4 regions of the Acetobacter senegalensis genome follow, and region 4 is predicted to be linked to each of the others. Evidence: riboswitches for the same ligand, from Rfam matches in the RefSeq annotation. Region 4 holds a riboswitch; each other region holds the start of a gene.

Region 1 (4,841 bases), 460 kb from region 4:
CTGATCCTTTTGTAAATTCGTCCGACGCATAAGAGCCTGAAACAGACCGGAAATCGTTGGAGTGAAACCCACGTCCTCCGCTCAGGTAGAATTCTGTTTTTTTCCAAGGCCCAAAGACAAGGCTACCTTTGGGCTGAAACAGCCACTGGTGTTTTCGGGTCAGACTATTATCGACAAGGTTGTTATCCGTGCCTCCCTGATAGTCTTCCCGAAGACCCACCACTGTTCGCAGCCACGGCAGCCAGTGCGTGGTGTTTTGCACAAACAGTCCCACCGCACCGAGATTAATGGTGTCCGCGTTACACAGATAGGGAACTGTGGCCTCAAGACTAGATGGGCAGTTTGGCAACGTAATGCGCTGGTGTGTGTGACGACGATCCACATACAGAAAATCATATCGCCCCTGCACACCTACCCGTGTTTCTGTTTGGATCAGGCCGACGTGATCCTGACGGGAATAGACGCTGCTCCCCCCAACAGTTGTACGTGTTTCATCTTGCTGTTGCTGATCTCCATTGACTGGATCATCCAGATAATGGGTAAAATTGTTCCACAATGTCAGCCGATCATGCACAGCAAAAGCGCTGGTCACCCATTTCCAGTTATCCCGTGCAAGATGATAATGAGCAGAAAGGCTATAACGCTCGGAAAAACCTCCATCCGTGGGGTCTAAAGAGCCATAGCGCCCAATCAATCCTTCCCGATATGCATCAAGTGGCTGATCATTGGTTGCTCGCCATTGGCCGCGGTAGAACATGGCGGTAAGATCAAAACCATTCTTGGTGCTTCCGTAGGTATACCGTGAAAGAGCACGCATGCTGCGGGCATTATCTGGATACCTCCATGGACCATCAGAATGGGAAAGGGTGAAGGCATTGACCCACCGGCCGGTATTGGAAAAATGGGTTGTACCACCGATATAGGCACGATAATCACCCAGAGTTCCCGCGCTCAGACTGATCTGCCGGGGAATGTCATCCGCCAGTTTCATATGATCGGAGCCAGCAACCCCAAAATCTCCAATATCGGCGTGAAATGGCCCTTTTGTATAATCGACGCCTGCCAGCACCTCTGGGATAAGAAAATTGAGATCTGTATAACCTTGACCATGAGCATTGCTGACACCGTTAACTGGCATGTCATCAACAAATGTTGCGAGGTCTGTACCATGATCCAGATTAAAGCCCCGTAACAGGAACTGGTTCGCCTTTCCTTCACCGGAATGGGAGGTCACCACCAGTCCGGGAACGGCTTCCAGAATTTGACCGACACGATACACAGGCCGAAGTTGGATTTCGCGTGCAGTCAGGGAGCCTTCACTCGCCGTGCCAGCCCGCCCCAACAGATCATGCCGGGAGGCCGTTACCTGAATTGTTTCAGAGGCGCCGTCTGTGGAGGTGACCTTCCTGACATCCTGTGCAGTAGACGGACGGTGGGGCGCGCCTGTTGGGTTAGGACGGTCTTTTTTTGTGGCGGGGGCAACCTGTTCAGCTCTTTTCTTTGGCTCTACCGACGGTGATAACCCCGCTGCCAATGCGTGCCCGAAGAATGGAGTAAGACCAGCAAAGAAAATGACTGTGGGAAAGAAAGATAACTTGTAACGGACGGTACAATTTGTATGAACAAAGAAAAATGGGAGATGAAGACAAACGGTCATGATGGTCCTGCGGCACGGCAGAGGCCTGACGGTCTTCCAAAGCGTAAGTACGTATCATGCGTGTATGATGGAACGTTTCTGATCAATTTGACCCAAGAAGAAGGCCAACACAGATTTTCGATAGCAGAGCCAGCGAATAGAAGACCAAACGCGCAGGAAAGAGCAGACGCAGAAGAGCGGGCCATTAGCCATTATAAAAATGGGGAAGAGAAAACGCTGATGTGAATCAGCGCAATGCGGTGCTCTGGCGCATCTGGATATGGAAATATCTGTGTGTGTGCGGCAAAAGAATGAACGGAGTTAAGGTTTCCATCGTTTGTCTTTCTGGAAAACGGCCATCCCCGACCGGTATCCGGGCTTATCACGACGATGGCAGGTCTCCTGACTCGCGGATCACGGAGTTCTGCTTAGCCTTCCCAGTCCAAACGAACCAGTGACCTGTTTCTGCAAGGAAACATAACAAACAGACTCTCACCGCCAACAGTTGCGGGGGCAGTTGCTGACTGACTTCCGGACATCATGTCCAGCCGAAGCATACAGCATTCCCTTTTCATCCGTTTGCACGGAACCATCGACTATGCGCCCTTTATAAGCGTGGAATTACGATGATTTCAATACAGACACGCACGGAAACAAGGATATTCCGCCCGTATTTGAGATTGTCGGCTTGTACCAGAACGTGTCAGACAGATGTTGTCAGTTCCCCCTATACGGTCAGGCAGTAGGGGCGGTTACTCAAGCTCTATGATCGTTTCTACCCCATCATGCCAATAATGACGCCAACTACATCAACCATACCGTTTTTCGTAACTGATGAAGGGCTTTTATTGTTCTGGGATTTTACGGCGAAGAAGATAGATATCCATGATCCAGCCATGGTGCGCACGTGCCTGAGCACGAGTGGTAATGATCTCCGGTCCAATTTCCGACAAAGCGCCAGAAAGCAAAATCTGTTCTGGCATACCAACATACGCACCCCAATAGATAATGACATCTTGTGAGGGGATATGCTGGAAAGAACACTCTCCATCCAGCATGACAATGAGCGTATTGCTTCCTTCAGGCCAGCCATGATCGCGTAACTGACGCCCGGTTGTGACAGTAAACGGTGCGCCTATATCATTAAGGGCGATCGTATGGGCTGCAGCCAGCATATTAAGAGACATGATTCCCGGAATGCTGCGTATTCTTGGAGCGGGCTGAAGCCTGGAGGCAATGCGCAGGGTACTGTCATAAAGAGAAGGGTCTCCCCATACCAGCAAAGCGACTGTACCGCCTTGGGGTAAATTAACCTCTATGGTTTCCTGCCATACGCGGGCAATCGCATCATGCCATTGCAGCACGCCATGACGATAATTCGGATCAGCAACATCACGACGCGGCATCTCGAACTCTACGATACGGCAGGCCGAATTGGTCAGAGCCTGCTCACAAATTGTATGTCGCAGATCGGCCAGATCCGCCTTGTTCGGACCTTTGCGGGGAATAAGAATGAGATCGGCCGCATTGAGTTCGCGTACCGCCTGCAAGGTCAAGTGGTCAGGATTTCCCGTTCCTATACCAACAAGAACCAGATCAAGCATGAACGATTTTCCTCAGGAGGGTCAGTAGATGTTCCATAAAGGATGCTGTCGAAGGCATGATTGTTTTCCCGAAAATACGTATTTGCCGGCGCAAGCATGTATTTACGGCGCGCATGCCAAACGCTCCTTTAGATAGCCTTTGGAAGGAACTGTTCAGTAAGTAAGGCTTGGGGAATACGGCAGAGAGACGGTGTGCTGCAGTCATCCAGCTGGAGCCCTCCGCCGGGAACAGGTAATGCGGATCATGTTGCTGGGGCAATCAGATGGAAAAACGTGCCAGTTGCCAGACCTCGGCGTGAACCCGCCTCTGGCACGGCGTTACCATTCGCATCGACTGCCAGAGCCAGCGTGTTATCAGGTTGATTTGTAATGCTGGCATAATGGAATTCATGCCCACGCAAACGCTGCCCCGCATTGTAGCCGGGAATGGGGGCAGTAAGGGTGACCAGCCTGTAACCCAGATGCATACGGCGCTTGGCGAAAGATGTTTCCAGACCAAGCAGCCCAGTCATGCGGTGGCTTACTCCTTGCGCATCAATCAAGCTTGTTCCCATGACCATGTAGCCGCCACACTCCCCATGAACAGGCCGGGTGAGCGCAAATTCTCGCAATTTTTGGTGGAAATGAGTTGCTGTTGCCAGAGTGCCCGCATGCAGTTCCGGATAACCACCGGGAAGCCAGCAGACATCTGCAGCTGGATCTGGTGCTTCGTCAGCAAGGGGAGAGAACGGTACAATTTCGGCCCCAGCAGCGCGCCACCCTTCAAGAAGATGAGGATAAATAAATGAAAAGGCCGCATCCCTTGCCAGAGCAATACGCTGACCCGGAGGAGATATGCTGACGGACGTGGCGCTAAGCTGATGAGTATTGCCAGCCATGGCCAGAATAAGGTCCATATCCACATGCGCGGCAATGAACTGGCCCAGTTCGTCCAACAGTGAGGCGAGGTGAGGTTGTTCTTCAGCCTGCACCAGACCGAGATGCCGTTCGGGTAACGTCACAGCTCCGTGCCTAGGGAGAGCACCCACTACAGGGAGCCCTGCCGTTTCCATGCCAATACGGATCAAAGCTTCATGCCGTAGGCTGGCTACCCGATTGAGAATAACCCCGCCCAGTCTGACATCTGGAGAGAACGTTGCGAAGCCATGGGCGATAGCTGCGGCAGACTGCGCCTGCCCGGAAACATCCAACACGAGCAGAACCGGCCACCCAGTGAATGCTGCCAAATCTGCACTGGCACCATTCCCGGCTTCGCCCGCTTCTGCCACACCGTCAAACAGGCCCATTGAGCCTTCCGCGATCATCAGGTCAGCATCGGCCAGATCCCCGATCAGGCCAGAAAGCCGCTCCGCAGACATGGCCCAACTGTCAAGGTTGAAGGAAACGCGACCAGACGCGGCCTTGTGAAAAGCGGGGTCTATATAATCCGGCCCATTCTTGAACGGCTGAATATCAAGCCCACGAGCCTTCAACGCAGCGATAATACCCAGAGTCACCATGGTCTTGCCCGCGCCGGAAGCGGGAGCTGAAATAATCAGACCAGGACAGTTCGGGCGATCAGGCATCACGTTGTCTCTGGAAAGCGTGGAGTAGTGCCGAGA
Region 2 (4,841 bases), 650 kb from region 4:
CGCGCGGCTTTTACCGCCACCCGAGCGGTAAACTGCCCTGCCAGCACGACATCAGGGTGGGCACCAATCACGTTTTCCGCCGTAGGAGCAAGAACTGGCATATCCTGCGCTTTTTGGCAGAGCACCGAACCAGAGCAATCCCGCGCCAACGGGCTGAGCCCTGCAATCTCGGCCCGATCCGCCAGCATCAAACTCAACTGATCCGTACAAAGGTTCAGAGACACAATCCGCGTAGCCGCTTTTACTGGAGCAGGAAGCACCATGCACAGCAGGCCATACAGCCCCAGCCGAAGCAGCCACTGGTACATCAGTAGCTCAGTGTCACGCCGCCATATCCCCCTCGACCGGGCTGAAGATAGCCGATTGGCTCTTCATACTGCCGGTTCAGCAGGTTATCGGCGCGCGCAAAAATGCTGACATAACGGTTAATCTTGTAATTTGCGGCTATATCTATGGTGAAATAACCATGCCCCTTGCCGCAGGTGCTGCAATAGGATGTTCCTATAACAGGAAGATCGCGCCAGCCACTGACATAAAGAATATTCCCTGAGAACGTCAGATCCTGAATGGGGGTCCAGGTGGTGTTGAAGTTGAATTTGTGCTGCGGTCGGCGCTGCAAAGGCAGATTGCTGCTCAGATCGCGTGCATGAGTCCAGGTATAATTCAGATTGAAATCAAGCGTTTTAAGCGCCTTCCAGTCCAGAAAGGCTTCCACGCCATACATGCGCGCACGCGCCACGTTGCCATAGGAATACTGATAATAGGGATACCCCCCTACCATCTGAACATTTTCCGTGGACTGGATCAGGTTTTTAACGCGGTTGTCATACCATGTTGCGCCAAAATGCAGTTTGTCGCCCAATAGCTTCTGTTCTACCCCAGCATCATATCCGATCAGTCTTTCTGCCCGCAGGTTCGGGTTACCTGTCTGGGAATAACTGGACCCCACCTGATTGGAAAAAAGCTGATACAGTGTAGGGCCGTGAAAACCTGACCCGGCACTGGCTTTGATGATGGTGCCGGTGTGGGGAATATGGATGGAGGGGGCTACCCGCCATGTCACGTAATTTCCGTAACGGGAATTGGAATCATACCGGATATTGGCTGCCCCATACAGAATATGGTTCCAGTTCCCCTGATACTGACCATATCCTGCCGTAGTATCCATGCTGGCCTGTGTATGGTAGCCGGTATCATAGGCAGAAGCGGCCGTATGGCTGGAATCAAACGTATCATGAAAATGTTCGGCGCCAATAAGCAGTGTGCCGTATTTTCTGAAATCAAACGTGCCATGCCAGTCAATTTTGAGGCGGCTTGAGCGATAATAGTCCGGCCCGGTGGCATAAAGGCCCGTTTCGTTCCACCGGTTGCGGTTGGTCATGTAGCCAAGACCGATGACCTGATCAAAAAAACCATTGAAAGACACCAGATGCGCCGTACCCCGCACCACGGCCTGATTCATATTGTTCTGTTCCCGCACATTTCCACCGCCATAGGCCTCGCTTTGCAGATCGTACAGGGAATATGTGTGGTAGTTGCTTTGGATCAGACGTGCAGTCAGGCCCAGATCAAAGTTCCGGGTCACATCATAACCAAGCCGGATATTGGCAGACCGGTTATCATTACGGTTGCCTTTGTGCCGCTGCTCCTGCGTGGCACCATAATAGCGCTCAATATATCGCGGGATAGAATGGAAGCCTTCCATGCGGTAGTGGGACAATTCCACATTATAATGGAAGCGCCCTTTGCTGCCGCGCGCGCCTATCACCTGATTGAAGGTGCCATATGATCCGCCTTCTATCCGGACAAACGGTTTGAAACGCCCCTGCCCCTGCGCCGTGGTCATATCAATCACCCCTGCCATGGCATCAGCGCCGTAAAGACCACTTTGTGGGCCACGCAGAATTTCTATCCGACCGAGACCATCCGTTACAAACTGCCCGGCATCAAACATGCCGCTGGCGGAGCTGCCATCGTTCACGTCCATGCCGTCCAGCCGCACCTTTACCTCATTGGCATTGTTGCCGCGCATAAAAATGGCCGTTGTCGCCCCAAACCCGCCAGAGCGCACCACATTCAGCCCCGGCTGACGTGCCAGAATATCTGGCAACGTGCGGCGCTGCTGGGTCAGCATCTGTTCTTCCGTAATGATGGTAAGAGCCGTGCCGATATCATCCGTTCGGGTAGGCGTGCGAGCTGCACTGACTGTTATCAGTTCCGATACCGCCTGACTGGAGAGTGGCTGAGAGGCGGAGGACGCCGATACAGCCACAATCTGTTTTTTGGCAGGCAGACCTTTCTGTGGCTTTGAAACAGGTGCATCAGCCGCCAGTGCGATGCCTCCCCACAGAGTGAAGACGCTGGAACTGACCAGAAGTGTTTTGCGGAACATCAGAGAAAAAGGCCTCGCGGTAAAAAGACGTCGCCACGAGAGTAAAGCCTGACCCTGGTTGCTCCCGTCTCTCAGGAACACCCATGGTCCAGTCTGCCTGCTGACACCCCCCGATCAGCATTTCCCGTCTGCGACCCCAGCTGATGGCAGGTTTCCTGGCTTGCGGTAGTCCACTCTGCCCAAGCCTTCCCAGGAGAACCTCCCAGTGGCCTGACTTATCAGCCAGTAGGCAGAGCATGCCGCTTACAGTTGCGGGGACAGCCCGGGCCTTGATGTCCACGCAACGCGGCACCGCACCCGGTTCCCTTTTACATCGCTCCCCAACGGAGAGAGAACCATCAAGCCGGGTTGATGCCGCCAAAACGCGCAGAGTGTCAAGAAAACAGCGCTTCCTTCCCCATGCAGCACCAACATTGCAGACGATTGAACGATCAGGATATGTTATGTTATACTATAACACATAAGGCGGACTACGCCTCTTCCAGCTTCAGGGAGCCCCCTCCATGCCCGCATTGCTGCCCGTTACCGTTCTTTCCGGCTTTCTTGGAGCCGGAAAGACAACAGTGCTGAACCACATTCTCAACAACCGGGAAGGCCGCAAGGTGGCCGTTATTGTGAATGACATGAGCGAAGTGAATATTGACGCTGATCTTGTGCGAGAAGGCGGAGGCGATCTTTCCCGCACCGATGAAAAACTGGTGGAAATGACCAATGGCTGCATTTGCTGCACCCTGCGGGATGATCTTTTGCAGGAGGTTCATCGGCTGGCATCGGAGGGGAAATTTGATTATCTGCTGATTGAATCCACTGGCATTGCAGAACCCCTGCCCGTTGCCGCAACCTTTGAGTTCCGGGATGAAGATGGCAACAGCCTGAGCGACAGCGCAAGGCTTGATACTATGGTAACAGTGGTGGACGCCGTAAACCTGCTCAAGGATTATGCTTCCACCGATTTCCTGAAAGACAGAGGAGAAACAGCGGGCGAGGAAGATGATCGCGCGCTGGTGGATCTGCTGGTTGAACAGATTGAATTTGCCGATGTTGTGGTGATCAACAAGGTCTCCACCGCCACACCGGAACAGGTAGAGGCGGCACGCCAGATTGTACTGGCCCTGAACCCTGATGCCGATGTGATTGAGACGGACATGGGCCAGGTTCCCCTTGAGCGTGTTCTGAACACAGGCCGATTTGATTATGAGAAAGCACACCAGCATCCGCTCTGGTTCAAGGAACTCTACGGCTTTCAGGACCATACCCCAGAGACCGAGGAATACGGCATCCGCAGTTTTGTCTACCGTGCGCGCAGACCATTCGAACCCGCAAAATTCAAGCATTTTCTGGATGCCAACTGGCCGGGTGTGGTCCGGGCCAAAGGGCATTTCTGGCTGGCCACACGCCCTGACTGGGTAGGAGAACTGGGGCAGGCTGGGGCATTGGTGCGTAATCAGGCCATCGGGTTGTGGTGGGCAGCCATCCCCAAAAGTCAGTGGCCCGATACAGACCAGTGGCGCGACTTTGTGCTGAGCAAATGGGACCCTGTGTTTGGAGACCGGCGGCAGGAAATTGTGTTCATTGGTACGCAGGACATGGATGAAAGCGCCCTGCGCGCTGCTTTGGACGACTGCTTGATACCGGAAGATGGCGCTCCCCGCTTTGAGCCCGAACGCTATACGCACCTGCCGGACCCTTTTCCCATCTGGAAGCGTCAAGCGGCATGATGGGCAAGGGCATGTCCGCTTATCAGCCTTGGTTGTCCACACCCAGCCAGCGCCCTCATCCGCAGCCCCCTCCGTCAAACGAGCGGACGGTGCGTCATGAAATCTGGCAACGTCATGAGGGAGACGAGTGGTCTGCTTTTGAACAACTGCCTCCGTCCATTCGCCAGAGGCTAAGGGAACATGCGTATGATGCGTGGTCCGTCAATGCGCTGATTCTGTGGCGACATTATAAACGGGTGCATGGCCCCACGCGCAGAGCCGAAAGAGCACTGATCCGGTATCTGGACTATTGCGAACGGTTGGAGCGGGAAGCCTTTGCCACGCGCTATCATAGCTCTTATGGCACCCCTCTGCCGCACGATGCCGCTGTTGCCAGCATTCTCCGCTATACCCCGGCCAATACCCCGACAAATCAGGCATCTCTCTGCGCAAACAAGCCCCGGAGGACAAGCTCAGGGCAACACGGTTCCTCATGAGTTTGAAAGGTGGCCTGACTTCTGTATAAATCCGATATTGGAGTGGAATGATTTCTGTTACCCAGCAATGATAAACCACGTCTTTCCCGGATGGTGTTCCTGTATGTTTGTTCGTGCTCTGCTTCTGGCCTCTGCCATTCTGACAACACCGTTTTCCCTTTGTCAGGCAGCCACACCAGACGAGCAGAAAACGGCACATATTTTCAGCAGCCTGCAATCAGACCCCGTACGGCTACCTGTGTTCATGCGCCAGTT
Region 3 (4,841 bases), 480 kb from region 4:
GTGTTTTTCCTATCTCTTTTAATAAAGTGTCGGCGATAGCTGTATCGTTGATTTCTCCAAGATAGTGTTGCTGTTTTTTACAATGATCCATGTACGGTTTTACGTTTTTTCTAGCGTAAAAATTGGAAAAATAGCTTGCACTATAACGCAGTTTTTTTAAGGTTTTTCTAAGAGTGTGAAGTTCTTCTGCTGATAGGCGGCGGATATAGCTTCCCTGTTTTGTTATTTTATGATCAAGCGGTTTAAGAAGGTCTGGAACAAGAGTGTGCAAAGGTGTTCTCAGGAACATTTTTTTGCCAAGGAGGGGGTGACCTTCTATCCACGCCGAAAGTGAAATTATCAAGATTGTTAACGGTTTGGACTTTAGTTCCTGATGTAATAACTCATGAGATTTTCTTCTTTCTTCTTGTGCGATATCAATCAGAATTTTTTTAAGGCTACTGTCAGCAATTTCCATTAACATGTTTGGAAGCGTATCCTGACAAAATACATCCCAATCACGCGCCTTGCCCAGTAAGCGTCCGATACGACGCAACTCTTTCTGGAAATGCTTAAGAGTATGATCGTCCTCATAATGGGCGAACAAGCGCAGGATCGTCCGAACCTGACGGATTGCGACCCGCATCTGATGGATGCCCTCCATCTCGCTTTGTTCTACAGCAGGCAGATTCAGTATTATTCCGTTCAGGCCTGTTCTCGCCAAACTCCGAAACCCTCCGAGCAAGGTAATTTTCCGGCTTAAGTTTTGAAATTTTGTTTTTTTCGAAGGGGGCGCCGATCCCGTTAGTAGGAAATATCCTCTTTCTGCCTTTGAGAGAACGCCCAGGCGGAGCGGATTATCAGCCATAACTTTTAAAGCAAGATCATAAAGAGCTGTCACTGGCCCCCTTTTGAGCTCCAGTTCTAGTTCCTGAAGATCAGTAGCCTTCTCTCCGCTCCGAAGGACTCCGTCATCAAGGGAACATTCCACTAATGCCCCGTTATGTTCAAACGTATGGACTGTTCTGCGAATGTCGGTCGTCCAGACCGGAGCCAGTTTTCCTCTGAAATCCTTCCTCCAGTTCCGTAAAGGCGTGCCTGAAAGCAGATCAAGGTCAGGTTGTTCTGAAGTCACATGCCATTCCCATTCTTTGCGATGGAAATTCAACTGACGTTTGCTCTGCTGAGTTTTCAAGGTCTGAACATACTGCCCACCGGTCTGTCTGACCCGCAGAGAGAAGCCGACCTGCAACAGGTCAAGCTCTGGTGTATCATAATAGGCTGTTACCTGATGCATCTGAGCAGGTGCCGTTCCTGCGGCTTTTAATGCAATGGTATTCTCAAGCAAAGGATATGCATTAGATGGGAAAAGAAACTTCACTTCAATTTCCAACGGAACTGACGCTTTACTGGGAGCCATGGCTTTAATACGGCCCGCTACCAGACCGCTTTCCTGTTCATTTAAAGGAGATCATGAACAGCAAACGTCTCCGTTACAATCGGATGGCAACGGCGCAAAGATTTTCTTCGGAATGAGACTGCGATTGCAGTAGGAAGATCAATCCATACCCCTCAAGCTATTGTATTTAATGGATATATAAGGGCGGTGACTGGAAAACCGTATGACCGTGGATGGAGCCATGATTGCTCCATCGCTTGACATGATCGGCACTTTGCCGCAACAGCGTTGCACGTTGGTTCCGCTTCATAGATACGTCTGTAAAGCGGCTAAGAGGGAATGTGACAAGGCTCCTGATCAAAGGGAGCTACAAGCACAGCCGCCCCCGCGACCGTGACCGGAAAGATCGCTCTATGCCACTGACCAATCGTCGGGAAGGCGGGTGATCGTTGGGGAAACCCTGATTCCGCAAGCCGGGAGACCTGCCAGCAGACTATTCAACGGGCAGCCGGGGTGTGCTGCAACCGGTTGGACGTTTCTTGCTGCCCTTGACAGCTAGAGTTCCGCCCGTGGTGCCCCAGGTTGCAAGCAAGGCTGGGTCATGACCGCAAAACTCTTTGTTTGCACAACGTGCCGTGCGGGTGAGCCCGTAGTGGAAGGGCAGCCGGTGCCGGGAAGACGTCTTTATACCCTTCTTACCTCCCAAAGCCTACCCTCCGGCCTGGAAATCATTCCTGTGGAATGTCTCTCCGCCTGCAACAATGGGTGTGTGATTGCCTTAAGTGCTTCTGGCCGATGGAGCTACGTATATGGCAGGCTGACGGAACAGGATGTCCCTGACATTCTTGCCGGGGCGGAAGCCTATGCCGCTACACCTGATGGTCTGGTGCCCTGGCGGCAACGCCCACAGATATTTCGCAAACAAAGTCTTGCCCGCCTTCCTCCGCAGGAGAATTGAGATGACAGCCATGCCACACGTCGGAACAGGCCAGAGTACCCTTGAAAAAATTCCGGTAACCATCATTACCGGCTTTCTAGGCGCAGGTAAGACCACCTTGATTCGCCACCTCATGAGTCATCCTCAAGGGCGACGGTTAGCTGTTCTGGTCAATGAATTCGGGACGTTGGGGGTAGATGGAGAAATTCTCAAATCCTGCGCCGATGAAAACTGTCCTGCCGAAAATATTCTTGAACTGGCAAATGGCTGTATTTGTTGCACGGTGGCAGATGATTTTATTCCTACGGTCGAACGGCTTATGGCGCTTCCCGAACGGCCCGACCACATTCTGATAGAAACATCCGGTCTGGCACTCCCCAAACCGTTATTGAAGGCGTTTGACTGGCCTACTATCCGTTCTCGTATCACGGTAGATGGCGTTATCACGCTGGCCGATGCAGAGGCGGTAGCCGAGGGGCGTTTTGCTCCAGACACAGAGGCGGTGGATGCACAGCGGCAAGCCGACGATAGCTTGGACCATGACACACCTCTGGCTGAGGTGTTTGAAGACCAGCTTGCCTGTGCCGACCTTGTCCTCCTTACCAAGGCCGATCTGGTCGATGAGACCTGCCTTAACCGCGCACGGGATATGATCAATTCGCTTACTTCGCGTACCCTGCCCATTATTCCAATCAAGGATGGAACGATTGATCCGCAGGTTGTTCTTGGCCTCAATGCCCAGGCTGAGAACGATCTGGCTGCACGGCCATCTCACCATGATGGCGAAGACGACCACGAGCATGAAGACTTTGACAGCGTGGTGATTGATCTACCGGAAGTCACCGATCCTGCTGCCTTGGTTGACGCGGTACGCTCGCTTGCCCGCACTCAGCATATCCTGCGTGTGAAAGGCTACGTCGCCGTTGTCGGGAAGCCGATGCGGATGGTGTTGCAAGGTGTGGGAGAACGTGTGCGCACGCAGTATGATCGTCCTTGGGGTAAGGAAGCCCGGCGAACGCGCCTTGTGGTGATCGCGGAGCATGATCACGTTGATGCTGCTGCAATCCGTGCCATGCTGACAGGACAGACGCCCCGGAAGGGCTGACCCGCATGCATGTGATCTTCCGAGAAAAGCACGGTCTGGAAGAGACGGAAACGCCTGTCGATCTGGGGCAGAGTCCGGCGGATTTAGTGGTGCTCTCCTTTTCTGATAGTGATCTTGGTGCGTTTGCTGCCGGGTGGCATGCTTCCAAAGGAGGTCTCCCCTCCTTAAGGCTGGCCAATCTTGCGGCCTTACGGCATCCGCTCTCGGTAGATACCTATATTGAAAGCACTCTTGTTCAGGCCAAAGGGATCTTAATTCGCCTGATTGGCGGTGCCAGTTATTGGCAGTATGGGCTGACGCAGGTTGAACAACTGGCGCGCGAAAAAAATATTGCTCTTGCCGTGCTCGCGGCAGACGGACGGGCGGATCCAAGCCTGTCTGCCTGCTCCACTGTGTCTGAAAGCGTCCTGCATGAAGTGACAACCCTGTGTGACATAGGCGGAGCCGAGGCTGCACAGTCAGTTCTTGCTCACTTGGCTGTGGCGGCTGGCCTGAAAGCTAGGTGCGATGTCCCCCCCCGGGTCATACCTGATGCAGGTTGGTATGACCCGGATGTAGGCGTTGTCTCGTGCGTTTCGCGCAGCGCTGCCCCGTTGGCTGTGGTGACGTTTTATCGCGCTTATTTAACCGCTGCGGATACAGAGCCCGTTGACGCGCTGATCAAGGCATTGCGCGAACGGGGTTTTCACGCAATGGGGCTGTTTGCCTCTTCCCTCAAGCATCCTCAGGCGGCCCACTGGATAGACAAGACCCTCCGTGAAAACGCTGCGGCACTTATCATCAATGCGACAGCCTTTTCTGCCCGGGGCGAAGATGGACGTTCACCTCTTGATGCAACGGGATGTCTGGTTTTTCAGGTTGCGCTCTCCACGGCAAGACAACAGGATTGGGCAAGAGCCGAGCGCGGCCTTTCTCCGGCTGATCTTGCCATGCATGTTGTCCTGCCCGAAGTGGATGGGCGTATATTCGCGGGTGTCATCAGTTTTAAAGCTGTTGAAGAACAAGATTCTGACCTTCAGTTTTCCCGTGTCGTGCATCGGGCTGATGCCAACCGTATTGCGGCTGTGGCAGATCGCGTTACCGCGTGGCACAGACTCGGCTCAACGCCTCTGGCGCAGCAAACACTTGCGATTGTGCTTTCAACTTATCCCGGACGGCCGGAGCAGTTGGCTCACGCAGTAGGATTGGATGGACTGGCTTCAACAGACGCTATTCTAGTCGCTCTGCGGCAGGCAGGGTACGCCGCATCTTCAAAGATACCCCCGTTGGCTCAGGTCCTTCAGCAGACTAAGCAGACCTGGCCTCTGGAGGCCTACTACACCGCGTTGAGCGGCTTGCCGTCAGAATTGCAACGTGACCTGAAAGCCTCATGGGGAGACGCTAAAGATGATCCCCTGGTGCAGGGTGGTGCATTCCATTTT
Region 4 (4,841 bases):
AACTGAAGCGCCTTTCGCAAGATGTCAGCGACCTTCTCGGGCGTCTCAATGGTATTGGTTGCCACATCAATAGCGCCGACCATGACCTTTTTTCCACGAATGAGTTCAATCAGATCCATCGGAACGCGGGAGTTCTGACACTCCAGTGAAATCAGATCGATATTGGATTTCTGCAGTCTGGGAAAGATCTCTTCATATTGTCTCCATTCCTGACCAAGAGTATTTTTCCAGTCAATATTGGCTTTGATGCCATAGCCGTAGCAGATATGGACTGCGGTTTCGCATTTCAGTCCTTCAATAGCTTTTTCTAATGTTGCGATACCCCAGTCGTTCACCTCATCAAAGAAAACATTGAAGGCGGGTTCATCAAACTGGATGACATCGACGCCAACCGCCTCTAGCTCTTTGGCTTCCTGATTGAGGATTTTGGCGAAGTCCCAGGCCAGTTTCTCGCGACTTTTATAGTGGCCGTCATAAAGTGTATCGATCATGGTCATAGGGCCAGGCAGCGCCCACTTGATGGGCTTCTTCGTCAGTGTGCGTAAAAACTTCGCATCCTCGACAAAGACTGGCTTCTCACGCGTCACGGTGCCTACGACTGACGGCACACTTGCATTGTAGCGGTTGCGAATTTTAACCGTCTGACGGTTTTCGAAGTCGACACCACTGAGATGCTCAATAAACGTCGTGACGAAATGCTGACGTGTCTGCTCACCATCGCTGACGATATCAATTCCGGCACGATCCTGATCGTCCAGGGTCAGACGCAGCGCATCTTGTTTACCCTCGATCAGTTCCTCATCCTGCAATTTCCAGGGTGACCAGAGCGTCTCGGGTTTGGCAAGCCATGAAGGTTTGGGCAGGCTGCCAGCCGTTGAGGTAGGGAGCAGTGTTTTCATAAGGGATGGCCTTGTGTTTCTGATTGATCAAACGGCGTAACTGGCAGACCACTGCTCAAGAACATCGTGATACGGCTTGATGAAATTCTCTTCCGTATATTTCCCCTGTGCGGTCGCCAGCTGGCTGCGCTCCTCGCGATCGTAGACAATTCGGGTATTTGAATAGTCCTGATTCTTCAGGCTCGGCTGATAACAATCGGCAGCAGCAGAATTGGCATTGTAAATTTCAGGACGGTAAACTTTCTGGAAAGACTCCATCGTGCTGATGGTGCTGATAAGCTCAAGAGCGGAGTAATCAGACAGCAGATCGCCGGAGAAATAGAACGCCAATGGTGCCATGCTATTGGGCGGCATAAAATAGCGAACCTGCATTCCCATTTTTTTAAAATAGTAATCCGTCAGGGAAAATTCGCGCTGCTGATATTCAATACCCAATACAGGATGCTGATTTTCTGTCCGACGATAGATCCGATTGGTTGAGACACTAAGGCATATGACAGGGGATTTCCTGAAATTATTTTTGTATGCCGTGGAATTCACAACGCTCTTAAAAAGATTTCCATGCAAGTTCCCGTAATTATCAAGAACGTTAAATTCTGTCTTATCTTTGTTATATTTCGGTAGCAACACGCTGAAGTCATAGTCCCGCACATACGAGGAAAAACTGTTCCCTGCGAGACCTTCTATGCGCTTGTTGGCTTTTTTATCGACAATCGTCGTGTTCAGAACTTCGATCAGCGGAAAGCTGTCGCTTTTGCCAGAAAAATCGATATCCATGTCGACGGAAATGATTTCAAGCTCGACGGAATAGCGATCCCTATTGGGGTTATCCCAATGGGCCAGATCATTGAAACGATTGTCAATCATCAGCAGGACATTACGCAGGTTTTCCTGACGGCTTTCCCCTCTCGCCAGATTGGCGAAATTGGTCGTGAGGCGCGTCTTATCGGATGGATGATAGTTCTCATCAAAGCGAAGTCGATTGATACTGAATGTAAAGTCCTTAATCATTATGGTTCTTCATCCCTTTTACCACGAAAAACCAGATTTTTATTTATGGGAATTCGAGGGGGTCCCAATTTTTGTTTCCAGTTCTCTCAGGTCGTGGTCATCGTCATGTGCGCTGGTAAGAGCGGTGTCTGCTTTATGCCCGAATGATACAGTGAACAAAAATGATTTGATTTCATAAAAACATAAATATCGTTCATGGGTTGATGGAAGCAAAGTTTTACCCGGAGGAGATAAAGCCAGAGACACTATCAATGTGGCGCTTGTTTTCCGGCGTGTCGGCGAGCTAGACGGACGTTCTACATGCGAAAAACTGATATCTGCCTTCTGCCCCATCCATGATGTTCCAGCTTGCACGCTGGATGCGTTTGGCGGCATGTTACAGAGGCAAACGCTTCAATGGTCCCGCGCAAGCGGGTTAATAGGGAACTCCGTCACGCACTGGTCAGACGACCGTCCAGGCGCAAAGTCGGAGGCTGCTCCCGCAACTGTAGGCGGTATGCCGCTGGTTCGTTCGCTCTGAACGTGGACCACTGTTCCCATAGGGGACGGGAAGGTTGGAACCAGTTGGCCATGATCCGTGAGCCAGGAGACCTGCCATTGCTCAGCCACCAACCATCGGGCGGGATGACCGAAGGGAGGAGAGAATATATGCCTGTCTGCCTCATGCCTCGGTCGTTCCTGATGAATCAGGCGATGGACTCTTTTCAGGCCAGGGTTTTTCCCCCATCATTTCTGGCCGATATACGAATGACGCTTTTGTGCTGCAGACAGCATTGATCCGTTAGACACTTGAGATTCAGTCACCGGACAATGACCCATTCTGTCCGGTATTGGTAACGGGTACACTTGCTCAGAGAAACTGTGAGAGACGGTATGACGCTCTATGTCGGGGTGTTGCTTCGTTTCGCTTTGCGCTGAGCCAGTTGAAATGCCGAGGCAATGGAAAACGAGCTTCACCAAATTTCAGACCATTCAGTGTGCGCGGCACAGATCGATTTAAGACGAGTCAGAACCAATCCGGACTTCTGGTATCCTGTCGCTTGGTCCCGTGAATTGGGACGGGAAAAGGCAATCGATGTCCGGTTTGCAGGACGGCATATCGTCGTCGTGCGTCCCAGAAGCGGTGTGCCTTACGCTCTGGATGGCCTGTGCGCCCATCGGCAGGTTCTGCTCGCAAAAGGAGAGGCCCATGGTGATCTTCTAAGCTGTATCGCTCATGGTTTGAAATATAACCGAGACGGACAATGTGTTTCGCCCAATGTTTCTGCCGAAGCGCAATGTCTGCGTCTCAGGACTTGGGCCTGTCGAGAAAAAGATGGGCTCATTTTTGTTTTTATGGGGGATCAGTCTCTTGCGGACAAAACCCCATTCCCTGACTTTCCAAGGGTGAGAGACAGAAGTTACCGCACGCGGCGCTTCGGCCAGGTGGTGAACTGTCATTACAGTTTCATGCATGAAAACCTGATGGATATGAATCACCAGGTTCTGCACAGCCGACTTGTCGGCAAAATGAAGCCACGGTTTCTGGGAATGGATCACGGAGATGATTTTGTTGAGGCCCGTTACACGTTTGCACGAACGGGCGGCAAGCAGCCTTTGAGTGAGGCGCTGATTTACGGCCAGAGACGCCGTGACGGTCGGGATTTTGCCTATCGGGACGTCATGACCATCAGGACACAATATCCCTATCAGAGCCTGCGTATTGAAACGCAAGGGATTGAGGATCCCGTGATGGAACTGTGGATCTCGTATCTCCCGCAGGACCGTGAGGAGCTGACCAACCGTGTCTTCGGTCTGTTGTCGATCAAACGACTGAAAGTGCCTTTTTTACTGGATATTGCCTGGCCAATAGTGGTCGCATTCACGGAGCGCGTCTTCTCTGAAGATCGCGAGATTGTCGAGTTGGAACAGGCCGCCTGGAAAGACCTCGGCGGAGATCACAATCAGGAAGTCTTCCCGGTTATCAAACAACTTCGCGATTTGCTCAGGCGGTGTGGTCAGATGCCAAAGAGCGCAGAAGAGGCCGACCCATGAGATTGCCTATTATCGCGCGGTCTTCTCATGTTCTTCATCCTTTGCTTGAGAAGATCCTTCTTCTGGCACCGGATCGAACCTGTGTGGTTTCCCTTTTGGGAAGTGATGTGTCTTTGCCAGAAGAAGAACAATTGCAGCAGAATGGTTATGAACTGTTTCAAATGATGGTGGCCGATTTACCAATCACGTATCACGAACGCGGCAACTATCTGGAAGCACATTTCAGGCCGCTTCTGGACGCGGCGATGGAGATGATAATGGCACTTCCCGATATATCAGCAGACGCATCAGGGAAACATTACGCGCAAGCCTATATTGCGGTCCAGAACCTGATCGGGGCGCAAAAAGCCGCGATGAGCATGTATTGTCGCACATAGCACCGGACTATTGATGTCATGATCTCGTTGTCCTGAATTTCCGTTGTTCCGTTAGACGAAGTTTGCCGCCAGCAAGTGGACACAGGCTAGACGTATGATTGTTTAAAGAATTCGAACTAATAGGAGACAGGCCGTGAGTAATGTCATGGATTTCCCCGTTCAAAGCGGGGCCGCCAGACCCTATCTGGGCGCAAAAGATCTCACAAAAGAACAATGCCGATTCATCCTCTCCCTTCCGATAAGTGGCGAGTATGGTGTCCCCAAAGGGGATCATGGTAGCATTCGTGCATCATTGATATTGATGGGATATGTGGCCGCCGGATTTTCCGCGCGGTGGGGAAGCGCGGCGGCGCGTCTTACGCGTAGAGGATGCAACTTGCATCGCAAATTGCTATCAGATGGTATTCTATGACGGAGTAAATAGAATATTTCAGACAAGATATTATCATTTATCACTAAAACTTATTATTCATTAGAAATGATATTTCTCTCGTTTATTTGAACATTTACCGGCGCTTTA

Evidence for each region. Region 4 has a riboswitch for cobalamin ahead of ASN_RS14445 (Rieske 2Fe-2S domain-containing protein). Riboswitches for the same ligand answer to the same signal wherever they lie in the genome.
Region 1: linked by a shared signal. The riboswitch ahead of ASN_RS16415 (TonB-dependent receptor) and the one ahead of ASN_RS14445 (Rieske 2Fe-2S domain-containing protein) in region 4 are both predicted to bind cobalamin.
Region 2: linked by a shared signal. The riboswitch ahead of ASN_RS11495 (TonB-dependent receptor plug domain-containing protein) and the one ahead of ASN_RS14445 (Rieske 2Fe-2S domain-containing protein) in region 4 are both predicted to bind cobalamin.
Region 3: linked by a shared signal. The riboswitch ahead of ASN_RS16485 (DUF1636 family protein) and the one ahead of ASN_RS14445 (Rieske 2Fe-2S domain-containing protein) in region 4 are both predicted to bind cobalamin.

Annotation. Positions count from the first base shown of each region.
Region 1 is NZ_LN606600.1:3,566,854-3,571,694, forward strand. Features, by position in the region: gene ASN_RS16415 (TonB-dependent receptor) at 1-1,534, opposite strand, end outside; gene ASN_RS20010 (hypothetical protein) at 1,619-1,882, shown strand; cobalamin riboswitch at 2,012-2,245, opposite strand; gene cobF (precorrin-6A synthase (deacetylating)) at 2,482-3,240, opposite strand; gene ASN_RS16430 (cobyrinate a,c-diamide synthase) at 3,483-4,805, opposite strand; gene cobM (precorrin-4 C(11)-methyltransferase) at 4,805-4,841, opposite strand, start outside.
Region 2 is NZ_LN606600.1:2,450,441-2,455,281, reverse strand. Features, by position in the region: gene ASN_RS11500 (ABC transporter substrate-binding protein) at 1-308, opposite strand, end outside; gene ASN_RS11495 (TonB-dependent receptor plug domain-containing protein) at 308-2,395, opposite strand; cobalamin riboswitch at 2,521-2,747, opposite strand; gene zigA (zinc metallochaperone GTPase ZigA) at 2,896-4,110, shown strand; partial or broken gene ASN_RS11485 (DUF6525 family protein) at 4,122-4,496, shown strand; gene ASN_RS11480 (adenosine deaminase family protein) at 4,690-4,841, shown strand, end outside.
Region 3 is NZ_LN606600.1:3,579,834-3,584,674, reverse strand. Features, by position in the region: gene ASN_RS16490 (CYTH and CHAD domain-containing protein) at 1-1,399, opposite strand, end outside; cobalamin riboswitch at 1,658-1,882, shown strand; gene ASN_RS16485 (DUF1636 family protein) at 1,980-2,336, shown strand; gene cobW (cobalamin biosynthesis protein CobW) at 2,338-3,420, shown strand; gene cobN (cobaltochelatase subunit CobN) at 3,426-4,841, shown strand, end outside.
Region 4 is NZ_LN606600.1:3,102,644-3,107,484, forward strand. Features, by position in the region: gene ASN_RS14430 (methionine synthase) at 1-899, opposite strand, end outside; gene ASN_RS14435 (DUF1852 domain-containing protein) at 927-1,910, opposite strand; cobalamin riboswitch at 2,291-2,523, shown strand; gene ASN_RS14445 (Rieske 2Fe-2S domain-containing protein) at 2,850-3,944, shown strand; gene ASN_RS14450 (hypothetical protein) at 4,028-4,321, shown strand; gene ASN_RS14455 (PepSY domain-containing protein) at 4,828-4,841, opposite strand, start outside.